One region of the Pseudoalteromonas sp. TAP-3C genome, then DNA from elsewhere that is predicted to be linked to it. Evidence: predicted binding sites of a transcription regulator. Region 1 holds the regulator's gene; each other region holds the start of a gene.
What was found. The regulator sigma-54, encoded in region 1, starts transcription at its own class of promoters, with help from an activator protein. The targets are predictions, from matches to a motif close to GTTGGCACGNNNNTNGNNT.
Positions count from the first base shown of each region.

Region 2: AC6H44_RS02450 (hemerythrin domain-containing protein) is a predicted target of sigma-54. The motif match lies at 3,559-3,577, and genes of this name have one in related genera.
Region 3: AC6H44_RS11215 (P-II family nitrogen regulator) is a predicted target of sigma-54. The motif match lies at 2,214-2,232, and genes of this name have one in related genera.
Region 4: AC6H44_RS12220 (DUF2726 domain-containing protein) is a predicted target of sigma-54. The motif match lies at 3,157-3,175, and genes of this name have one in related genera.

Region 1 is NZ_CM187618.1:284,301-290,032, forward strand. Features, by position in the region: gene mgtE (magnesium transporter) at 1-801, opposite strand, end outside; gene AC6H44_RS01300 (HPr family phosphocarrier protein) at 938-1,210, opposite strand; gene rapZ (RNase adapter RapZ) at 1,235-2,077, opposite strand; gene ptsN (PTS IIA-like nitrogen regulatory protein PtsN) at 2,096-2,548, opposite strand; gene hpf (ribosome hibernation promoting factor) at 2,553-2,840, opposite strand; gene AC6H44_RS01320 (RNA polymerase factor sigma-54) at 2,866-4,362, opposite strand; gene lptB (LPS export ABC transporter ATP-binding protein) at 4,431-5,156, opposite strand; gene lptA (lipopolysaccharide transport periplasmic protein LptA) at 5,153-5,692, opposite strand; gene lptC (LPS export ABC transporter periplasmic protein LptC) at 5,682-5,732, opposite strand, start outside.
Region 2 is NZ_CM187618.1:528,598-534,329, forward strand. Features, by position in the region: gene AC6H44_RS02435 (NnrS family protein) at 249-1,451, shown strand; gene AC6H44_RS02440 (YbaN family protein) at 1,521-1,922, opposite strand; gene norR (nitric oxide reductase transcriptional regulator NorR) at 1,922-3,463, opposite strand; gene AC6H44_RS02450 (hemerythrin domain-containing protein) at 3,652-4,191, shown strand; gene ubiT (ubiquinone anaerobic biosynthesis accessory factor UbiT) at 4,280-4,804, opposite strand; gene ubiU (ubiquinone anaerobic biosynthesis protein UbiU) at 5,057-5,732, shown strand, end outside.
Region 3 is NZ_CM187618.1:2,385,483-2,391,214, reverse strand. Features, by position in the region: gene AC6H44_RS11225 (CYTH and CHAD domain-containing protein) at 1-329, shown strand, start outside; gene AC6H44_RS11220 (S10 family peptidase) at 400-1,917, opposite strand; gene AC6H44_RS11215 (P-II family nitrogen regulator) at 2,280-2,618, shown strand; gene AC6H44_RS11210 (ammonium transporter) at 2,628-3,857, shown strand; gene mrcB (penicillin-binding protein 1B) at 3,999-5,732, shown strand, end outside.
Region 4 is NZ_CM187618.1:2,603,911-2,609,642, reverse strand. Features, by position in the region: gene tyrS (tyrosine--tRNA ligase) at 1-695, shown strand, start outside; gene AC6H44_RS12230 (cobalamin biosynthesis protein CobD/CbiB) at 739-1,701, opposite strand; gene mtnN (5'-methylthioadenosine/S-adenosylhomocysteine nucleosidase) at 1,702-2,409, opposite strand; gene AC6H44_RS12220 (DUF2726 domain-containing protein) at 2,521-3,117, opposite strand; gene arcB (aerobic respiration two-component sensor histidine kinase ArcB) at 3,450-5,732, shown strand, end outside.

The DNA of each region.
Region 1 (5,732 bases):
ACCAAGTAGGCTATGCTCTGCATCTTCACGAATAACATCGACGATATCATCAATGGTAATACGCCCTAGTAAAAGTGCATTGTCATCAACAACCGGTGCCGATATCCAGTTATGGCGCTCAAACAATTGTGCTACTTCGCTTTCGTCCATTGAAATGGGAATAGACTCACAGTCTTCATCCATTAAATCCTGAACAATTTTTTCAGGAGGATTAGTTAATAAAGTGCTCAGCGATAGGGCGCCTAAAAAGCAGTTATGTTTATCAACAACGTATAAGTCATCCGTGCCCTCTGGTAGCTCACCGCGTAAGCGAATATAACGCAGTACAACATCCAGAGTTACATCTGGGCGAATAGTAACGGTATCGGTATTCATCAATGCGCCAGCAGAGCGCTCTTGATACGATAAAGCCTGCGTTGCGCGTTCTCTATCTTGAATATCCATAGCGCTAACAACATTTTTGTAAACATTGTCAGGCAAGCTGCGCAGTACTTCCCCTAAATCATCATGGCCCATGTCTTCTGTTGCTGCGGCAATGTGTTCAGGTGCCATTTGCGCAATAATACCCAAACGTACATCTTCAGAAAGCTCTTCAAGCACATCACCTTGTACATCAGGATCGACTAATTGCCAGAGCATGCGTCTAATTTTATGCGGAGATGATTCTAAAAGAAGGGCGGTATCACAAGGTGCCGTTTTTGCTAACATGCGCCTAACTTGAACAAATTGACCACTATTGAGTGACTTAGTCACCTGCTTTAGCTGTTGTAGTGGAATATCTTGTTCTAAAGCTTCAGGCATTGGCGTCCTTAATTAAATGTTATTACACAATGATGGGCATAAGTAATATGCAATTTTTTACTTATTTTACTTTATATTACTAAATTACCTCAACCAGTATTAACGCTTGCTTAGGGTTATTTAACAATGAGTCGTTTTATTCTTGCTCATTAAATTTTTGGTTTATCAGTTCACCTATTGCATTAAGTGCAGGCTCTGCATCAGGGCCTTCACACACCACCTTCACTTCTTTTCCTTGGCTGCTTTCGAGCAACATAAGTGCAAGTACACTGTCACCAGCGGCTTGTTTATCATCTTGAAATAAGGTGATAGTGGCATCAAACTGCACAGAAAGTTGAGCGAGAACAGTTGCAGCTCTAGCATGTAAGCCTAGTTTGTTTTTTATTAAAAATGTATTTTCTAAGTGCATTACTTATTCTCGTTTGAGTGAATTTTATTCTTGTTCTCGGTGGCGAATTTTTACGTTAGGGTGGCTCGTAGCGAAGCTCTCACCGATAGTTTGCGCTAAATAAACAGAGCGATGTTGACCCCCAGTACAGCCTATAGCAATCGTTAAATAGCTGCGATTATTTCGCTCCAAATGAGGCAGCCAAGTTTGCACAAAGGTTTGAATTTGCCAAGTAAACTTTTGCACTATGCTGTGACTGGCTAGGTAGTCTTTTACTGGTTGATCAAGCCCTGTAAGCGGTTTAAGTTCGGGTTCCCAATGTGGGTTTGGTAAAAAACGAGCATCAAATACGTAGTCTGCTTCTTTGGGGATGCCATGTTTAAAGCCAAATGATTCAAAAGTAATAATGAGTTGTTTATCTTTTTTTCCGAGTATTTTTTCACGAATCGATTCAGCAAGCTGATGCACACTTAAATCTGTGGTATCAATGATGTAGTTGGCGTGATTGAGTAATACATCGAGCAATTGTTTTTCTTTTTTTATAGCTAAATCAAGTGGCAATGAATCGATAGATAGAGGATGAAGACGCCTTGTTTCTGAAAACCGTTTTATTAATGTTTTATCGTCACTGTCTAAATAAAAGACCGTGGGTTTAGTGAAACCAGGTAAATATTCAATAATTTCATTAAATTGCTGCTGCTCTTTAGGGAGATTACGCACATCTACACTCACAGCAATTTTATTGTAGCTGTCTGAAACACTACGCACTAATGCTGGCAATAAGTTTAAAGGAATATTGTCTACGCAATAATAACCTAAGTCTTCAACCACGCGCAGCGCAACAGATTTACCAGAACCTGAGCGACCGCTTATAATTATTAACTCCATTTATCACCTTTATTGTTACTACGATTCACTTACAATTATCTGATACAACTCATTATCGGATTTTGCACTGCGTAACTGCTTGCAAAACGCCTTGTTGCTGAGCTTATCAGCAATAGTCGCTAACGTTTTTAAATGCTGTTGATTATCACCGTCTGGCACAATGAGAGCGACAAAAATATCCACAGGTCGGTTATCTATCGCATCAAAGTTAATGGCCGTTTCGTTTACTAAAACCAAGGCTAGTGGCTCTTGTACTCCACTCATACGCCCATGAGGAATTGCAATGCCTTTACCTATCCCTGTACTGCCTAATTTTTCTCTAGCAGTTAATGCATTAAGAATATCTTGTTGTGTTAGATAGGGCAGTTTATTGTGGGCCAATTCACTGATAAATTCTAAAATTCTTTTTTTACTATTAAAAAGGACCGCAGCTTTACTGCAGTCCTGACAGATAAGTGAGCTTAGTTTCATAGTGTTAGTGTCGAGCAAGTTTCTCTTTGTGTTTAATTACTTGACGATCTAGCTTGTCAATCAGCGAGTCTATAGCGGCATACATATCTTGGTGCTCGGTAGAGGCAAAAATTTCAGCACCACTAACATGAACGGTTGCTTCAGCTTTTTGGTTTAGTTTTTCTACATCGAGAATAACATGCACATTGGTTATGTGGTCAGTGTGCCTTTGTAGCTTAGCAAATTTACTGCTTACATAGTCTCTGAGCGAGTCGGTAATATCTACATGACGACCAGTTAAGTTAAGTTGCATAAACATTTCCTCTTTGTTGTACGCCTTAAATCAAGCTTTTGCGTTGATTCGACGGGGGAATAGCGAGAGATTCGCGATATTTTGCAATGGTTCTCCTCGCTACTTTAATTCCTTGCTCAGCCAATATATCTGCAATCTTACTATCACTCAATGGTTTGGCTGAGTTTTCTGCAGCGATTAACTTTTTAATTAATGCGCGTATTGCTGTAGACGAACATTCTCCGCCATTTTCTGTGCTTACATGGCTTGAGAAAAAATATTTAAGTTCAAAAATACCGCGTGGTGTGTGCATATATTTTTGTGTGGTTACTCGCGATATGGTCGACTCATGCATTTCTACCATTTCAGCAACATCATTAAGTACCATAGGCTTCATTGCCTCAGGACCATGCTCAAAAAAAGCCTGTTGTTGTTGAACAATGCAGTTAGTCACTTTAAGTAGCGTGTCGTTTCTACTTTCTAAGCTTTTTATAAACCATTTTGCTTCTTGTAAGTGCGAGCGAATAAACTGGCTATCACCACTTGATTTAACCGTACGCGACATAGCCGCATATTGGCTGTTTACTCTGATCTTAGGCATGCTATCTGGATTTAACTCAACCACCCAACGCCCTTTAATTTTTTTAACCGATACATCAGGGATAACATACTCAGACTCTTCTCTAACAATAGTGTCTGCCGGTCTCGGGTTGAGCGTATGAATTAGCCTCATGATCTCTTTAAGCTCATCTTCTTTGAGCTTTGTTTTTTTCATTAACGTGCGATAATCACGTGCTGCCAATAGATCAATATGACTGGTTAAAATCATTTTTGTTTCATTTAAAAAAGGCGTGTTTTTGTCAAACTGATTTAGCTGAATACACAAACATTCTTGTAAACTACGCGCAGCAATACCTACAGGGTCAAACAGCTGAATGCGTTTTAACACGGCTTCTATTTCATCCAGTTCAACTTCTTCATCGCTGCTTTCTTGATTAAAGCTCTCTAATATTTCTTCACAGCTAAGGGTTAAAATACCTGAATCGTCTACCGCTTCAACAATGGCAATCGCTATAGCCTCATCGGTTGGGCTAAATGGCGTAAGTTGAAGTTGCCACATTAAATATTCGTGCAGTGTTTCTGTCGAGGAGCCTTGATAAATAGATTCGTCTTCAGGCATAGGCCCAGATGAAGCCGCTGGCGCTGCGCTCATATATTCATCCCATGTCACATCCATTGCCATATCATCGCTAATGGTGTCTTTACTCATGGCTTCGCCGCTATCTTGCTCAAACTCGCTCGGTTTATCGTCAGCTGAAGCACTTAGCGTTAAATCATCGTTATCCGCTTTTTGTTCGTTTTTACCTGCCGTATCTTCGCTATAGTCTTGTTCTTCTACTTCAAGCAAAGGGTTGCTGTCGAGCGTCTCTTGTATTTCTTGCTGGAGATCCAATGTACTGAGCTGCAATAAGCGAATGGCTTGTTGCAATTGTGGGGTCATTGTAAGTTGCTGGCCCATGCGCAGCTGTAATGATTGCCTCATTTATCTCTAACAATCCTTATAAATTAGTATAATTAATCTTAGCAGATGCTTAGTGGAATAACACACTATTACAGCCTGAACTGCTCGCCCAAATAAACATCGCGTACTGTTTTATCGTTTAATACGTACTCGGGTGTGCCAGATGCAATTAACTCCCCATGAGAAACTATGTAGGCCTTTTCACAAACATCAAGTGTTTCACGGACGTTGTGGTCAGTGATTAGTACCCCGATCCCCCTATTTTTAAGATGTTCTATAATTTTTTTGATATCTAGTACAGAAATAGGATCGACCCCAGCAAAGGGTTCGTCTAATAAAATAAATTTAGGGTTTGCAGCTAAAGCGCGGGCAATTTCAACGCGTCGACGCTCACCACCCGATAAAGCCATACCTTGGCTTTCGCGAATATGCTGAATACTAAATTCATCGAGTAAATTATTTAAGCTCTCTTCGCGCTGTTGCTTGTTTAGTTCTTTACGTGTTTCTAAAATAGCCATTAAGTTTTGATAAACTGTCAGCTTTCTAAAAATTGATGACTCTTGTGGTAAATAACCAATCCCTAAACGCGCTCGGCTGTGCATTGGTAATAACGTAATGTCTTTGTCATCAATTGATATTTTACCTTTGTCGCTCGGTACAAGGCCGACAATCATATAAAAAGTGGTGGTTTTACCTGCACCATTAGGGCCTAATAAGCCCACAATACTGCCAGCTTCAACCTCTAACCCTACGTTTTTAACCACTTCACGGCCTTTATAGCTTTTTGCTAATAGCTCTGCTTTTAATATGCTCATGGTTGGCCTTTATCACCTACTTTTTTGCTTTCAAGTGGCACTAAAATAGTATGTACACGGTCTGTTGAATCCTCGTCTTTTTCAGCGCTAATCAACTGCTGCTTTATATCGTAAGTGATGCTTTTTGCCGTTATTTTTTGTCCTGCTTGAGCTATGCTGGCATCGCCTATTAAGGTTAAAAAGCGCTGCGATACATCGTAACGAACTTCATTAGCGCTGGCGCTCATGATGTTGCCATTCGCTTGTTTTTCTTCAAAATAGGCAGGGCTGCCCGTGGCAATTAAAAGTTGTTTGTTTTCGCCTAAGTCATCACGTTTATGTACTTCTAAGCGATCAGCGGTGATACGGCGATTGCCATGTATAATTTCAACATTTTTCTCAAAAATGCCAACGTTTTCTTTTAACTGACCTTCTTGCCTGTCTGCACTAATTGAGATTTGATTAGCGGCAGGCTCTGCAGTCGTGTCGGCTGAATTGCTATGAAAAGCAATCAATAGTGAAGGAACAATTAAAATTTTAAGTAGTTTATTGGTCATAATATAGGGTTCGCGTATGGTTAATAAGTTTAATCACTTC
Region 2 (5,732 bases), 240 kb from region 1:
CTTTACTATCAAAAAGCTATAAATAACAAAAAGAACTGGGTAATGCCACTTTAAGGGTAGTTGCTATAACTGTTTAATGCCTTGTAAAGTAAAGGAGTGTACCAATTAATGAGTAATTATTTGCAGTTAAAAAAACAATAGTAACAACGAAGGGGTAATAGCTTGTTTTCAAAGCTAGATGAGTCGATTTTCCAGTAAAGACACGATATATTGTATTGAGATACCCTAATAATTAAGTAGTAACCACGATGCAAATCACAGACAGACAAAAAGAAGAGCAGTTAATCCCCATTTTGCGACAAGCTTTTAGACCCCTGTTTTTATTGGGGGCAGGGTTTAGCGCACTGGCTATTTTATTGTGGGGCTTAACCCTCGCTGGAAAAATCAACTTACCAGTGTATGGTAATAGTATATTTTGGCACAGCCATGAAATGTTATTTGGTTTTGTTGTTGCTATTGTATTGGGTTTTTTACTTACCGCCGTACAAAACTGGACCGGGCATAGAGCGCCGCATGGTAACATTTTATTGATCCTGTGTGTTTTATGGGGAGCAGCAAGACTCTGCTTTTTGTTTGGTAGCCAACTGCCTTGGTGGTTTGTCGTTGTCGTTGATATCAGTCTTTTACCTGTTGCAGCTTTTTTATTTGGGCGCATGGTACTGAAGGTCAAGCAAACGCGAAATTTATTCTTTGTACCAATCTTATTGTTACTGACAGTCTGTAATTTGCAAATGCATTATGGACTACATTTTCAACACTATTATATGCAACTGCTGGGTGCTTATAATACGGTATTTTTGATAACTATATTAATGGCAATTATTGGCGGGCGAGTGATGCCAATGTTTACTGCCAATGGCACAATGACTGCTAAAGTGCAGCCCATTTTATGGCTAGAGCGTATTACACTAGTAAGTTTATGGCTTATTTTTGTCGTTCACTTTTTGAATCTTCATATTCATTTACCAAATTTAGTTATGGCATTTTTATTTGCTGTTGCTGCATTAGCTACTAGCATTCGAGGAGCGCGATGGAAAATATGGCTCACTTGGCAAGTTCCTTTACTATGGTCACTGCACATCGCTTATTGGTTTATTCCGATAGGGATGGCGTTATTTTCTCTGCATTATGTCGGATTTCAATTAACCCAAAGCATTGCTATTCACGCACTAACTGCCGGTGCTATGGGTGGTATGATCCTCAGTATGATAGCCCGTGTATCTTTGGGACATAGTGGTCGGCCACTTCAACTTAAGTTAATTATGGTGGGTGCTTTTTTACTGATTATTTTAGCTGCATTAATGCGCGTATTCTTAGCCTGGTTAGTGCCCGAGATGATCAGTAAATGGTTTATGTTTAGCACATTAAGCTGGGTTTTGGCTTATGGTATTTATGTAGTTGTTTATTTTAATGTACTAACTACACCACGTGCAGACGGTAACCTAGGTTAAGTTAGGATAGTATTAAGCTGCTGGCTAAGTACACAAAAGCCAGTAGCATGCTAAATGAAGCATAAGTCCTTATGATAGGTTTTTATTATGATTAGTTACAAAGCTACGACGTGTTACTAACCAAATGCTGATTATTATTAACATAACAGCAACTCCCCCTTTTAACCAATAAGATAATTGCGGAACAAACCGCCATAACGCGGCATAGCTAGTTGCTATCATTGTTAAGGCGATTATTTTAGAGCGAGGTTTAATTACTCTATTATCACGCCAAGCTTGTATATCTGCTCCATATTTAGGGTGATTTATTAGGTAGGTCTCAAGTTGTAACCAACCTTTGTTAGCAGCCCATAGAGCTGCAATCAAAAACGGGACTGTTGGCATAATAGGTAAAGCAATGCCTATAACCGCTAATAAAATAAACAGTACCGCAAGTATGCGCCAAAACAAGGTCCTCAGTAGAGAAGACATTATTTCATTCCTAGTCTAACTGCCATTTTGTGCAAGTTGCTAGCATCTAATTGCAAATCTTTAGCGGCTTGGCTCCAGCGATTGTTATGACGACTTAGTGCGGCAGTGATCATTTTTCGTTGCGTATACTCCACCGCTTCTTTCATTGAGATACCTCGTGTAGTTAACTCATTGACAATTTCAGCTGCATTGGTAGCTTCAGCATTGGAAAGTGGTAATTGTACTTCTAAATCTAGCATCTGCGGTTCAATCGTTGCAATGTCTGTTTTTTCAACGCCATGGCTAAGCAGTTTTATTGCGGCACGACTTATTGCATGTTCTAGTTCACGTACATTACCTGGCCACTGATATTGTTGTATTGCCAGCTCTGACTCTGGCGATAAACGCAGAGCGCGAAGCCCTAAACGAGTCCGGTTAAGTTCAAGAAAGTAACCAGCCAAAATAGAGATATCTTCCTCGCGTTCACGCAGCGGTGGAATAGGTAATGGATATACAGACAGACGATGATATAAATCAGCTCTGAAGGTTTCATTACCAACCTGTTGCCGCAAGTTACGGTTAGTTGCTGTGATTAATCGAACATCGACTTTACGGTACTTGTCTGAACCCAGTTGCTGAATTTCACCATTTTGCAATACACGAAGCAGCTTAGCCTGTATGGATAAAGGTAACTCTCCTACTTCATCTAAAAACAAAGTACCGCCATGGGCGGCCTCAAAACGTCCAGCGCGCTCTCCAATTGCGCCGGAAAAGGCGCCTTTTACATGGCCAAAAAGCTCACTTTCTGCCAGTGATTCAGGTAACGCTGCACAGTTAACATAAATAAGCGCTTTATCGCTGCGCTGAGATAATAAATGCAATTGGCGAGCAAAAAGCTCTTTACCGACACCTGTTTCTCCTAGCAATAACACAGGTAAATCGGTACTTGCAACGACTCGCAATTCTTTTAATACATTCTTAATAACTTTACTCTGACCTATGATTTCTGAGTCATCGCTTTCGTATCTTCCAGCTTGAGGTATAACATGTTGCTGCCCTTGTCGTAATGCTCTGACATTTTGTTCTAACTGGCCAATACGAATAGCGGTTTCAACAAATAAACTAAACGTCTGTAATTGAAGTATCGTATCGTCGCTAAAAGTCCCTGGTTGCAGTGCATCTAATGTTAGTACGCCCCAGCATTTATTTTCTAAATACAGGCTAATCCCCATACAGTCATGAACTGCTAGCGCGGTGTCTGGTTTCTCGAAAAGAAGACCATCATAAGGATCGGGTAATGGACAGTCATATGCAAATCTAATGGCACTACGCGACGCCAGTAAAGTTGCTAATCGTGGATGCTGAGCGACCATAAAACGACGGCCAAGCGCCTCTTTAACAAGGCCTTGCATAGCTATCGGTTGAAGTGCGCCATTATCTAATTTAAGTAACACCACTGCACCGCAATGAAAATGGTGGCGCAATGTGTTAACTACATTTTGTAACCGAATCGCTGCAGGCTGCTCGGTGAGCATATCTGCTAAAAGGCTTGCTTGTAACATGGTTAAATTGACTTTATAGGTTAAAAATACCCTTAATTAATTGGGTTGATAGTACCTTATTACCTTGTAGAGTCAATAATCACGAGGGGGTAGAACTTGGCTCAGTTGTTGCACTTAGCAACAACAGAAAGAGTATTAACCGTGACATAACGATGGTTAGTTTGAAGTTAGTTAATAGGAGTTACCTTATGAATAATTTAAATGAACGTTTACACCTAGCTAAACAGCAATGGCAAGATGCGCCTGTCCAAAAATTAATAGAATATATTTACACACGCTTTCATCAGCGCCATCGTGAGCAACTACCTGAATTAAAACATTTAGCGATGCGTGTTGAACAAGCCCATAGTGATCACGAAAAGGTCCCTAATGGTTTAGCTACCCACCTTGATAATATGCTGCAAGCGCTTGAAAGCCATATGATGAAGGAAGAACAAATTCTCTTTCCTATGTTATCGCGAGGCATTTATCCTAGTGGTCCTATTTCAGTCATGGAAGAAGAGCATCTGCAACATGAAAATGAAATTAATAAAATAAATGAGCTGACTAATAATTTAATCTTACCTGATGGAGCTTGTGGTACATGGACATTACTCTATAGCGGATTAAAAGAGTTGCAAGACGATTTACATGAACATATTCATTTAGAAAATAATGTATTGTTTGTTGAGCAAAAAATCGAGGTACCAGCACATGGAAAAGACTTTTGCTGTGGTTCATGTCAATAAATAGACTGTAAATCTCTATGCATAACCATTTATTTACTATGTGGTTATGCAATATTTTTACTTGGTATCAACAGTTAAATATGCGTACCTAGCGGTTTTTAAGAGTATTGGGTTCTTCATATTTTTGTAATAAACGACTGTGCAGTTGATTAATAAAGTTTATTGCCATTGGTAGTCGTTCAACCTCAAGGTTTTCCAGAGTTGACTTGATCAATAAGCCCAGTTCAGTTTCCCCACTAAGGTGTAAACGACGATTAAAAAACAACATATCTGGATCTGCTTCACCTGCGGCTAACAAACTAAAATCATTAAATTTACCAGTAAAGGTGACACTTTGTTGTGCTTGAGATTGCACAATAAAACCTTGTTGATTGCAGCTAATAAACCAGCAATGTTGTAAATCACTGATCTCAAGCTTTAGCCATTTTTTTTGTAAGTAATCAAGCTGGCCATTGGCTAATTCGTCTCTAAAGATGCGATTTAGTAATTGCGCTAAGCTAGTATTTACAAGAAAGCTAGGTAATAGCTTTAAAAGATGAGCCGTACAACGGGGGATATTGTTAACAGCTGTTGTTATTGCCTGTTCTTTATACTCATTGAAATATATGGTCATTATTTAATCCTTATGCCAAATACGGTTAAATTAGCGTTGCTAAGGTCACTTCATTTTATTCTAAATCAATTAATACTCTACTAATGCAAAATTACCACTAAGGTTTTTAGTGCTATTTCTTTGGAGATAGGGTTTTTTGTGAAATGACAATTACTAGGTAAGGGGTCGCATCATGTTGTAAAAGTTAATCTAGATCAAAGTTTTCTTATTAGCTAAAACTATGCTTATTGCTCTTTTTAAACGGAGCTAAGTATGGAACTTCTTTGCCCTGCGGGCAGTTTTAAATCGCTTAAAATGGCTATTGAACATGGAGCCGATGCCGTGTACATAGGTTTTAGCGATCAAACCAATGCGCGTAATTTTGCCGGATTAAATTTTTCAGATCAGCAATTACAACAGGCCGTGCAGTACGTTCATGCCCATAACAAACGGTTACATATTGCAATTAACACCTTTGCTCATCCTAATCAGGCCAAACGCTGGCAAAATGCAGTCGATAAAGCGGTTGCCTTAGGAGCTGATGTACTGATTATGGCTGATTTATCAGTATTAGCGTATTGCGCCAAACATTATCCTCATGTTGAGCTTCATGCATCGGTGCAAGTCTCAGCAACAAATGCAGGGGCTATCGATTTTTTACAACAACAATTTAATGTTACCCGCGTGGTATTGCCACGGGTGTTATCAATTCATCAAATTCGCCAACTCGCCCGTACAACTAATATAGAGCTTGAAGTATTTGCCTATGGCAGTTTATGTATTATGGCCGAAGGGCGGTGTTATTTATCGTCGTATTTAACCGCTGAATCTCCCAATACTGCAGGAGTCTGTTCACCGGCTAAATTTGTTGATTATCAAACGCAAAATGACAACAACCAACAGATATTAGAAAGCCGTTTAAATGGGGTGCTAATCGATCGCTTTGCAG
Region 3 (5,732 bases), 1.3 Mb from region 1:
ATCAATTATTACCAAAAGAGCAAAGCTTAACAGCCAATGATTATCTTCACTTTCGTACTCAGCTAGAAAATAGCCTGCTCAGTGGTAACTGTTTAGGTGAGCTGTTTAATAAAGATGAACGCCTGGAGTTTAGACTGCCATGGCTCGATATTTCTCATGGTATGTATGAGTTAAGTACGCTTGATTATTTAAAGCAATTATGTGGCGGGCAAGACGATCCTCACTTGGCTAAAATACAACAGTGGTTAGCGCAAAAATCTGACTTTTTAGTCAGTGCTATGGAGCAAAGTAGGCGTGCCTCATTTGATACAGAGCCTTACTGGCTTTAACGGTTAAGCTTATTTACAAATAAAAAAGTGACCAGTAAGGTCACTTTTATAAAGATGCTAAAATTTAAAGTTAGTACTTAGCCGCTTGTCCATCTTTAGGTAAAGACTGCTGTATAAACTGGCGTAAATCGTTGTTGGAGCTTTCTAAATCTGCGTGGCGTAGATACATCATGTGGCCACTGCGATAACCTTTGAAGCTCAATCTATCTTGCATTTTGCCACTTGGGTCTAATTGCCACATAGTGTACTTGGCATCAAAGTAATTGGTGGCCCCATCAAAATAGCCAGCCTGCACCAAAACGTTCAAGTAGGGGTTCTGGGCCATCGCTAAACGAAGGTTTTCACCCGTGTTATTGCCACTTCTATCCCATGGGTGAACGTTACCAAACAAGTTATATTTGATATCTGTTTTGTAGTTAAGCTCTTCACGCAAGTAATAGTTAATAGCTGGAGTAAAAGAGTGTAACCACGATGTAAGCTCTGCCCAGTAATCTGGTGACTCACCCGCATCGCGTTTATCAATTCCTAAATAACGAGAATCGAGACGACCGACCATTTGTCCGCGTTCACGTAATAACTCTTTCCAAAAAAACTGCGTTGGAATATCTAAGTTATTTTGACTCACAAAAGTTTCAGATAAACCTGCATATTCGGCCATTTTTTTTATGATACGGCGTTTTTCATCTGCTGCAATAAAGCCGCCTTTTGCAAGGGCTGGAATGAGCTCATTAATAGTAAACTGTTCAACTTCTGGTAATAGCTCGTCTAAATCCTTAGCTTGTAAATTGGCATTGAGTGCTTTGTGGTACCACGCGGTGGCTGCAAAGTAAGGTAAGCGGTTGGCCGCTTTTATAGGGCCGTCACGTTTAATGCCAATGTCGGTAGGTGAAACGAGTACAACACCGTTAATATACATCCACTGACTATTTTGCAGTTCATGTGCTAAACCCGATACTCGCGTCGTACCGTAGCTTTCACCAATTAAAAATTTTGGTGAGCGCCAACGTTCATTACGAGATACAAACGTATTAAGCCATTCTGCTAGGTATTTTATATCGGCATTGACACCAAAAAATAACTCTTTTTGTTTATCTTTGGGCAGTAGCTTACCGTCTTTGTCTTCAACGACACGAGAATACCCGGTATTAACTGGATTAACGTAAACAATATCAGCAACATCTAACACTGAATAAGGATTATCTTTTACACCGTAAGGTTGAATTGGGTAGCCCTCGTCATCAATTTTTAATACCCGTGGTCCAGTGTATGCCAAGTGCATCCACACAGACGCTGAACCCGGGCCACCATTAAAAGAAATAAGTAATGGGCGCTTGGTTCTATCATCTACCTTATCGCGTGTATAATAAGTGTATTGAAGGGTTGCTATAGCATCCCCTTTGTCATCCCATACAGGTTGTGTGCCTGTAGCGACCGTGTACGAAAATCGCTCATTATTTATTTTTGCCTTGTGTTGGGTAACGACTTTACTGTCGATATCAATACGACGTTGATTATCAGCAAATGTAGCACTGGTAAATGTGAGTGCTATTACAGCAATAGGTAAAAATAGACTTCGACTAAATTTCATAAGTGACCCTTTTTATTTTATATACTGCAGTTATAACGATATTTTAGTAAAAAACAAAAATATTGAGATTAACTGCCGATAAAAATCGTTGAGCTTATGCGCGTTTTAAATGTTAAAGATAATATGATAGGCCGTAAATATTCAAACATGGCCTCATATTTAAAGTGGGAGTTTAAGTGTTTGTTATCTCGCACCAATGTTGTATTTTGCTCAAAAAAAGCGCACCCAAATGGTGCGTTTTTTTGTTTTGTATATTATTTATTTTAATAAGCTTATGTTTTTATTGTTAATTTAAAAATGGCACAAAGGTTGGATTGTATAGAGCAAATACAATAACAAGCTAGCGTCCTAAGGGGGCCTTTGTGAAAATGATCAGTGCAATAATAAAGCCATTCAAATTAGATGATGTGCGTGAAGCTCTCGCTGATTTAGGCATCGAAGGAATGACAGTGGTTGATGTTAAGGGGTTTGGACGTCAAAGAGGCCACACAGAGTTATACCGCGGTGCGGAGTACCAAGTTGACTTTATACCTAAAATAAAACTTGAAATTGCTACACGCAGTGAAAATTGCCAACGTGTTGTAGACACCATTACCAAAGTCGCAGGAACGGGAAAAATTGGTGACGGCAAAATTTTTGTTTACGACTTAGATCAAATCGTCCGTATTCGTACTGGCGAGCTTGATGATGATGCAATTTAAGGGGGCAATATGGAAAATACAATAATAGAGCTGAAGTTTTCGCTCGATACATTTTACTTTTTAATCTCTGGCATCTTAGTTATGTGGATGGCAGCGGGTTTTGCAATGTTAGAAGCGGGCTTAGTGCGCTCAAAAAATACCACAGAAATTCTAACTAAAAATATCGCACTGTACTCTATCGCGTGTACTATGTTTTTATTGGTGGGTTACAACATTATGTATGTCGATAATGTTGAGGGCGGTATTATCCCGTCATTTGGGGGTCTAATAGGTAGCCAAGCGGCCGATGCTGATCATTCATTAGAGTCTGACTTTTTCTTTCAAGTTGTGTTTGTCGCAACCGCAATGTCTATTGTATCTGGTGCGGTCGCTGAGCGTATGAAGTTGTGGGCATTTTTAGTGTTTACAGTGGTACTTACAGGTTTAATTTACCCAATTGAAGGGTACTGGACATGGGGCGGCGGCTTTTTATCTGAATTAGGCTTTGTTGATTTTGCCGGCTCTGCCATTGTGCATGCCACTGGTGCAGCGGCAGCACTCGCGGGTGTAATGTTACTGGGTGCTCGTAAAGGTAAGTATGGTAAAAACGGTGAAATCTATCCAATTCCAGGTTCAAATTTACCACTTGCTACATTAGGTACGTTTATATTATGGATGGGTTGGTTTGGCTTTAATGGTGGCTCACAACTATTAATTTCAGATAAAGAGAACGCAACCGCGGTAGGTCAAATATTACTTAATACCAATGCTGCTGCAGCTATGGGTGCAATTTCAGCCTTGTTTTTATGCAAATTACTATGGGGCAAAGCCGACTTAACCATGGTACTTAATGGTGCACTTGCAGGCTTAGTGGTTATTACGGCAGACCCATTATCACCCTCACCATTAATGGCATGTTTATTTGGCTTACTAGGTGGTTCATTAGTAATACTAAGCATTGTGGCGCTGGATAAAGCGAAAATTGATGACCCAGTAGGCGCTATTTCTGTTCACGGTGTATGTGGCATATTAGGCGTGGTTTTAGTGCCGGTCGCTAATGCCGAAGCCAACATTGTAACTCAGTTAATTGGTTTAATATGCATCATTGGCTTTGTATTTATAGCGTCATTTATTGTATGGGCTATTTTAAAACAAACCATGGGGATTCGTGTTACCGAGGAAGAAGAGTTAAATGGCATGGATCAGCACGACTGTGGGATTGATGCATACCCAGAGTTCGTATCAGTAAGAAGTAGTTAAAAGTAAAAAGTATTGTGTGTTCAATCAAAGCCCTACAATGTTAGGGCTTTTTTGATTTCAGGAGAGGTTAATTTTTCAGGTGCTAAAGTAATGTGATAAGCTCCCGACGTTAAATCAACCTTTGGAATATATTACACTTAAATGGCTGAAAATAAGAAAACACTAACCAGTAAACCCTCGACTAAGCGTGCTGCTAAATCAACTAAAAAACCAGTACGAAAGGCGACTGCTAAAAAATCATCAAGTAAGATAAAACGGCCATTATTTAAAACAATATTTTCTATTTTTTGGAAATTAACTTTAGCGACTTTTATTGCTGCTGCACTTTACTTTATTTACCTTGATGCAAAAATAACTCGCCAGTTTGAAGGCAATAAATGGCAACTTCCAGCACAAGTGTATGCCCGCTCAATGAGCTTTTTTCCTGGGCAGTTTTTATCAGAGCAAGAAGTACTCTGGGAGCTTAAGCGCTTAAACTACACAGCGGTTAATCGTTTAAGTCGTACTGGGCAATATAGTAAAACAGCCAATAGTATTAAGATTTTTCGTCGCGACTTTGAATTTTATGATGGCTTAGAGAGTGCCCATGTTATTGAACTGCGTTTCTCTGGGAATAAGGTCGCCAGTATTAAAGATAAGTTTGGCCGTCGTTTAAACACCGCCAGATTAGAGCCGATGCAAATAGCCCGTATTGGTAATGACTCTAGACAGGACAGAGAGTTTGTACCGTTAGCTAAATTTCCAGACATGCTTAAAAATACCTTATTAGTGGTTGAAGACCGGGAATTTTATGAGCACCACGGTGTATCGGTGTTTTCTATTTTACGCGCATTATATACTAATATTCGCGCTGGGCGCACTGTGCAAGGGGGCAGTACACTCACACAACAGCTGGCTAAAAATATTTATCTTACTCGCGAGCGTTCACTAGTGCGTAAAATAAATGAAGCGTTCATTGCACTTATTCTTGATTATCGCTATACAAAAGATCAAATACTCGAAGCTTACCTAAACGAGGTATACCTTGGGCAGTCTTACAACCAAGGCGTGCATGGTATGGGGCTGGCCGCTGATTTTTATTTTGCAAAACCAGTGGATGAACTAGAGTATGACCAAATTGCACTGCTGGTGGCTATGGTTAAAGGCCCTTCTTATTACAATCCGAGACGTTATAAAGAGCGCGCCATGGAACGCCGCGACTTAGTGCTGCGCTTAATGGTCGACAACAAGCTAATTAGCACTAAAGAATACCGAGCCTCGTTAAAACGTGCAATTGATATTGCGCCAATGAAAGCCAGCTTACAAAAATCTTACCCCGGTTACTTAGAGTTAGTTAACCGTGAACTTAAACAGTTGTTACCAGATCAAGAAGTACTTGATGCTGGCGTGCGTGTATTTACTTATTTTGATTTGCAAAAGCAAACCGCCATGGAAGAGTCGATTCAAGCCAGTTTACCGTATCTAGAAAGGCGCCCAAATACTGAACAGCTCGAAGCGGCGATGATCTCTATTAATGTTGAAAAAGCAGGGGTGTCGGCGCTGGTGTCTGGACGTGATGTGCGTTACTCAGGATTTAATCGCGTGCTCGATACCAAGCGCAATATAGGCTCACTAGTTAAACCCGCTGTGTACTTAAGTGCATTGCAGCTACCTCATTATAACTTAGCAACGCTGCTTGATGATTCACCTGTTCAAGTAACCAATGAAGAGGGAAATGTATGGCAGCCAGAAAACTTTGATCGTCAATACCGTGGAGCCGTGCCTCTTTATAAAGCATTCAGTCATAGCATTAATATTCCGGCAGTTAATTTAGGGCTTGATGTTGGAGTCGACAAAGTCGCTAACACGCTAAGAGGATTAGGTGCTAAAGGGTAT
Region 4 (5,732 bases), 1.1 Mb from region 1:
CATTGGTACAAGGTTGGGATTCTGTTGCACTTGAATCTGATGTTGAGCTTGGCGGTACAGATCAGCGCTTTAATCTTTTAATGGGGCGTGAGCTGCAAAAAGACGAAGGCCAAAAACCACAAACCGTATTAATGATGCCTTTACTAGAGGGGACTGATGGCGTTCAGAAAATGTCGAAGTCACTAGGTAACTACATCGGTATTACAGACACGCCTTCAGACATGTTCGGTAAAATTATGTCAATTAGTGATGTACTAATGTGGCGTTATTATGATTTATTAAGTGCGTTGTCTATTGAAGAAATTGCAGTGCAAAAACAGCGTGTAGAGCAAGGCACTAACCCACGTGATATTAAAATTGAATTAGCGAAAGAGCTTATTGCACGTTTTCATAGTAAAGCCGATGCACAAGCCGCGCATGATGATTTTATTCAGCGCTTTCAGAAAAAAGCACTGCCAGATGAAATTCCTGAGCTGACGGTTAATATTGATGAAGAGTCAATTTTAATTGCTAACTTGCTCAAAGAAGCGGGTTTAGTAGCCAGTACTTCAGAAGCAATGCGGATGATCAAGCAAGGCGCCGTAAAGCTTAATGGCGAAGATAAAATTACAGACACTAAATTGGAAGTAGCAAAAGGCACTACAGCTATTTACCAAGTAGGCAAGCGCAAGTTTGCAAATATTACGATTGCTTAATGCTATAAGTAATTAAATAAAAAACCAGCGGCGGCTGGTTTTTTTATGCGAGTTTAAAACTCAGAACAGCCTTAATAATTTCAAGGCTAATAATAACCAGTAACCAAAATAACCGAGTTTGATTAAGGATATTGAGCAGTTTTGCTACATCATCAGCATTTGGCAGGCGCTCCACTCCAACACGCATTTTATTAAAACGCTGCTTGTTATATATAGCAGGGCCACCAAGTTGTAACGCTAAAGAAGCAGAGCAAACACTGAGTAACCAACCTGTGTTGGTTTGATAAAAGTGACGTCCATAATGCTTAATATAATGTAGGCTTTTTTTACTGGCTTTAAGTGAAGCAATTGTCAATGCCAGTAAACGAATCGGTATATATTCAACAACAAAAAGCGTCAGTTTAAGCGGCATTAAAAAAGCGCTGTTAGGGGTAATGTCAGCTCGCCAAGCGTGTTGGATTAAGGTAAGTAAGCGGTAGGCAAGAGTGGCAATTGGGCCTAGTAATAAAAAAATAAAAATAACCACAAAGTAATGCCGTGCCGTTCTAAGTATGACACTTTCCATAACGGCTTTAATGATCCCAGAACTTGAAAGTGTTTTGACCTCGCGTGCTACCAAAGGCTTTAATAACTCGCGCGCTGTCGATTTTTGATTTTTTTTAACCAGTCTGGCTATACGTAATGCTTTTTTATTTAAGCTACTGCTTTCTAAGCATAAATATAAAATAAAACCAGATAACAACTCAGGGTAGAAAGCAAATTCTAGGAGCAAAACGACAATAATCATAACAACAGTAAGAACAAGTACGCTTGCTAATGAAGCCGCTAAATAATGGTATTGTTTGCTGTCTGTCTTTTTATAAAGACGCTGGCCAATGGCGTTAAAAACAGCACCGAGTATATGATTAGGGTGATACCAGCTAACTAAAGGTAAAAAGCGCTCAGCAAGGAGCGCACAAATAAATACAATAAAGTCCAAATGGTTTTGAACTATATTATTGAGCATTTACAGCGTAACCGCCGTTAACTTCTCAAGTAAGGCCAACACCATTTTTGACGAATTAATAGAGGCTGTTTCTAAATAGTCTTCGAATGATTGTGGAGACTCCTTACCAGCAATATCAGACATTGAACGAATAACCACAAATGGCGTATCAAGTGTAAAACACGTTTGCGCAATTGACGCCCCTTCCATCTCTACTGCCAACATAGCAGGGAAGTCACTTCGTGTTTTTTCAATACGAACAGGGTCGCACATAAACGAGTCGCCAGTACAAATTAAGCCAACGAGGGTTTTTATCTCACTAATTTGTGCAATTGTTTGCTCGGCCGCTTCTACAAGTTTAGGGTGAGCAGTAAAACCTGCTGGCATTTGCGGTACTTGGCCAATTTCGTAACCAAATGCTGTTACATCTACATCGTGATGACGAACTTCTGATGAAATCACCACATCACCCACATTAAGTGAAGGGTCGAAGCCTCCAGCAGAGCCTGTGTTGATAATACAATCTGGTTTGAAGTTATCGATAAGTAAAGTGGTTGCAATAGTAGAGACCACTTTACCAATACCTGATTGCACTAAAGTTACAGTGTTATTTGCAAGCTCACCGGTGTAAAAGGTAAAACCTGCTTTGGTTAAAACCTGTGGATTTTTCATCGCCTCGCGTAAAATTTTAACTTCTGGCTCCATTGCGCCAATAATACCAACATGCATAGTGTTAAGTTCCTAAATTTGAATAGGGTGATTATACTGTAAAAAATAACGTAGGGTAAAATAAACAAAAATGCGAGCTTAAAAAGCCCGCACTTTAAAGCGACGTATTGTTTATATTTCAGCAAGAGCCGTTGATTGCGCTTTCGCTTGAGAGGGAGATAATACCGCCGGTTTATTTACTCGCGTACGCGTAGGGCGTAAGGGTTGCGATTTAGCAGGTTTGCCTAGCTTAAACATAATAGCGTCGCGCACCTCGCTTGAGCGGTAGCCCGATTTTACCTTCATACGAATGTGTGGAATGCCCGCGGCTTCTAATGCACCGTTAACAAACCAATCACGCTGTGCTTTGTGACCATCTTTGTTAGTATTATTAACCAAATCAACAGCAGCGACTATAGTCATTTTTTCTTTGTCTATCAGTACAAAGTCCAGCTGTTTATTTTTTACTTTAGCTAATGCCGCGCGTTTAGATTTAGCCGACAGACCTTGTTTACAATCAATTACATCGATTAGCTTAACACGGCTGACAATTTTATATTGATCGCCAACGGCACGCTCTAATAACCCTAAAAAAGCCCCTTCAACTTGAGTAAATACACTCTGTTTACGGGTAAAAGGATAAGGGTTTCCGCCATCATCATTAAATTTTGACGCAACCACGGATGCCCCAACAACCAGTACTAATATTAATAATAAAGCGAATTCCATACGGTAACTCCATAACAACAAATTGACACTGCTTTTTGAAAGCAAGTTATGTGCCTAAATAGTTGTTATGGCTATTTTATTAACGAATGGAGGTGAGCATTATTATGCTTTTATTTAGCCCACTAGGTTACAAATGTCGCGCCAAGATTACTTTACTGGGTTGACAAATTTTAATCGAGAAAAGCCTATAGCTCCTAAAAATAAGTGCAATAAATATAAAATTTTACGGTTTTTATCACACACTATGAAATTAGCGGATAGATAATGCTAAAATTAGTCTTTAATCATACTTACTTATAAAAATAAGCATTTAGCTAAGAGAAAACTGACATATGACAGATTCTTCTTTGAACCCATGGGTTCGAGTACTTTCTAGTTCAATAACTCGTTTTGGCGAGTTCAAAACTGCGGCTATTTGCTATGCACTATTACTGACAGTATCGATGGTTTTATCAAGTATGTTTTATTACGTTGCCACAGGCGAAATAAATTTAGTTGATATATTGGCAGTGGTGTTTTTTACTGCTGTTGTTTCTCCTCTTGTCATAAGTGTGCTTCTTAACTCTATTTTGCAACTTGATGCCTCTTACGCTTACTTAGACAGCGCTACAAAACAAGAAAAGCTTTTAAATCAAACCTTAAAAGACAATATTAATCGTTTAAATATTGAAATTGATGAACGTAAAATGGCTTTTCACGCCAAACATCGCGCCATTGAAGAGCTTAGACGTGAAATTGCAGAGCGTAAAAAAACCCAACAAGAACTCGCACAGCAAGGTATGCTTCTTCGCTCGATTGTAGACTCTTCGCCGGATTTATTTTATTACCGCGACAATAATGGGGTGTTTGCCGGTTGTAATAAAATGTTTGAAGAGGTGATGGGTAAAACCAGTGGCGAACTAATTGGTAAAACTGCTGAGCAGATATTTCCAAGTCACTTTTTATCTGAAGTATTAAGAACTGATGAGCAAGTTGAACACACGCATCAAGGCTTAACTATAGATGTAGAGTACTCAGTAAGTGGTGAGATTAGATGGTTTGAGTTACGTAAACTTCCCTTTATTAATGAACAAGGGGATTATATTGGTTTACTGGCATTTGGGCGGGATATTACTAGTCGTAAAGAAGCCGCACAAGCACTGGAAAAAGCCTATAAAGACAAAGGGAAATTTATTGCCACATTAAGCCATGAGTTACGCACTCCCCTTAATGGTATTGTTGGCCTAACGCGTATGTTGTTGGATACCGAACTAAATAAACAGCAGCGTAGCTGGTGTAACACGGTGTTTTCGAGTGCTGAAACGCTGGGGAATATTTTTAATGATATTATAGATTTAGATAAAATAGATCGTGAACAATTAGACATTGCTGCCAACGAAATTAATGTGTCGGATTTTATTAATGATGTGGTTAATTTTGCCGGTTTGATTGCTGAGCAAAAAGAGCTATCGTTTGAAGTGAAGCGCTCGGGAATGCTTGATATATACGCTTTACTTGACCCGACTCGTTTACGCCAAATTGTTTGGAACTTAATTAACAACGCCGTTAAATTCACCCAATATGGTAGTGTAACTCTCGATTTTGCTAGAGAAAACCGTGCAGATGGTCCGTGGTTAATTATTAAAATACTTGATACTGGTGAAGGTATACCTCAGGAGCAACTTACCCGTATTTTTGATATGTACTATAAAGCGCCTGATCTCAAAGGCACTAACGCAATAGGCTCAGGTATTGGCTTAGCGGTTACTAAAGCGCTAGTCAGTGCAATGAAGGGGATTATTACTGTTAATAGTACGTTAGGTGAGGGGAGTTGCTTTACCGTACAAATTCCGTTGCAGTTATGCACTGCACCAACCGAACACAGCTATGTTGGCCGCAGTTTATATATTTTATTAGTTGAAGATGTCCCTTTAAATGCTGAAATTGCTATTAACTTGCTAGAACAGCGTGGCCATGAGGTACTTTGGGCTGAGACAGGTGAAGATGCTTTGTCATTTGTAGAAACAGAAGATGACTTAGATTTAGTGCTACTTGATATGCAATTACCAGATATTAATGGCGATGAAGTAGCAAGGCAAATTCGCTCGCAGAGTCATTTTGATCAACTGCCTATTGTTGCACTTACCGCGAATGTTCGAAGTGCGGAGGAAGAGCTCAAAGGCATTTCTATTCAAGGCGCGCTTGCTAAACCAATAAACACCAGCAAGCTAGATAATATGTTGGCTGAACTATTTGGTATAAAACAAGTGCAAAGTGAGGCTCCTCAACCACTTTTGAATCAAGAGGTATTAAGTCAGATAAATACTGAACTATTAGATATTGAAACTATAGAAGACTTTGTAAGTTCGATGGGGGTTAAAGTGTTTAACCGCAGTAGTCAGTTGTTTGCAAAGCTAAATCCACAGTATCAACAAGAGTTATCAGTTTCGTTAAAAGCTGCTGATAGAGAAGAGTACAAATCGGTTGCACATAAGCTTAAAGGCGCTGCAGGTTCAGTGGGTCTTAATGATGTGCAATTGCATGCAAAGCAAATGGAGCATGGGGCATTAGAGCAAAGCGATGAGGTGTTAGCGCAGTGGCTTGATGAATTAGCAGATAAAATAAATGAAGGACAA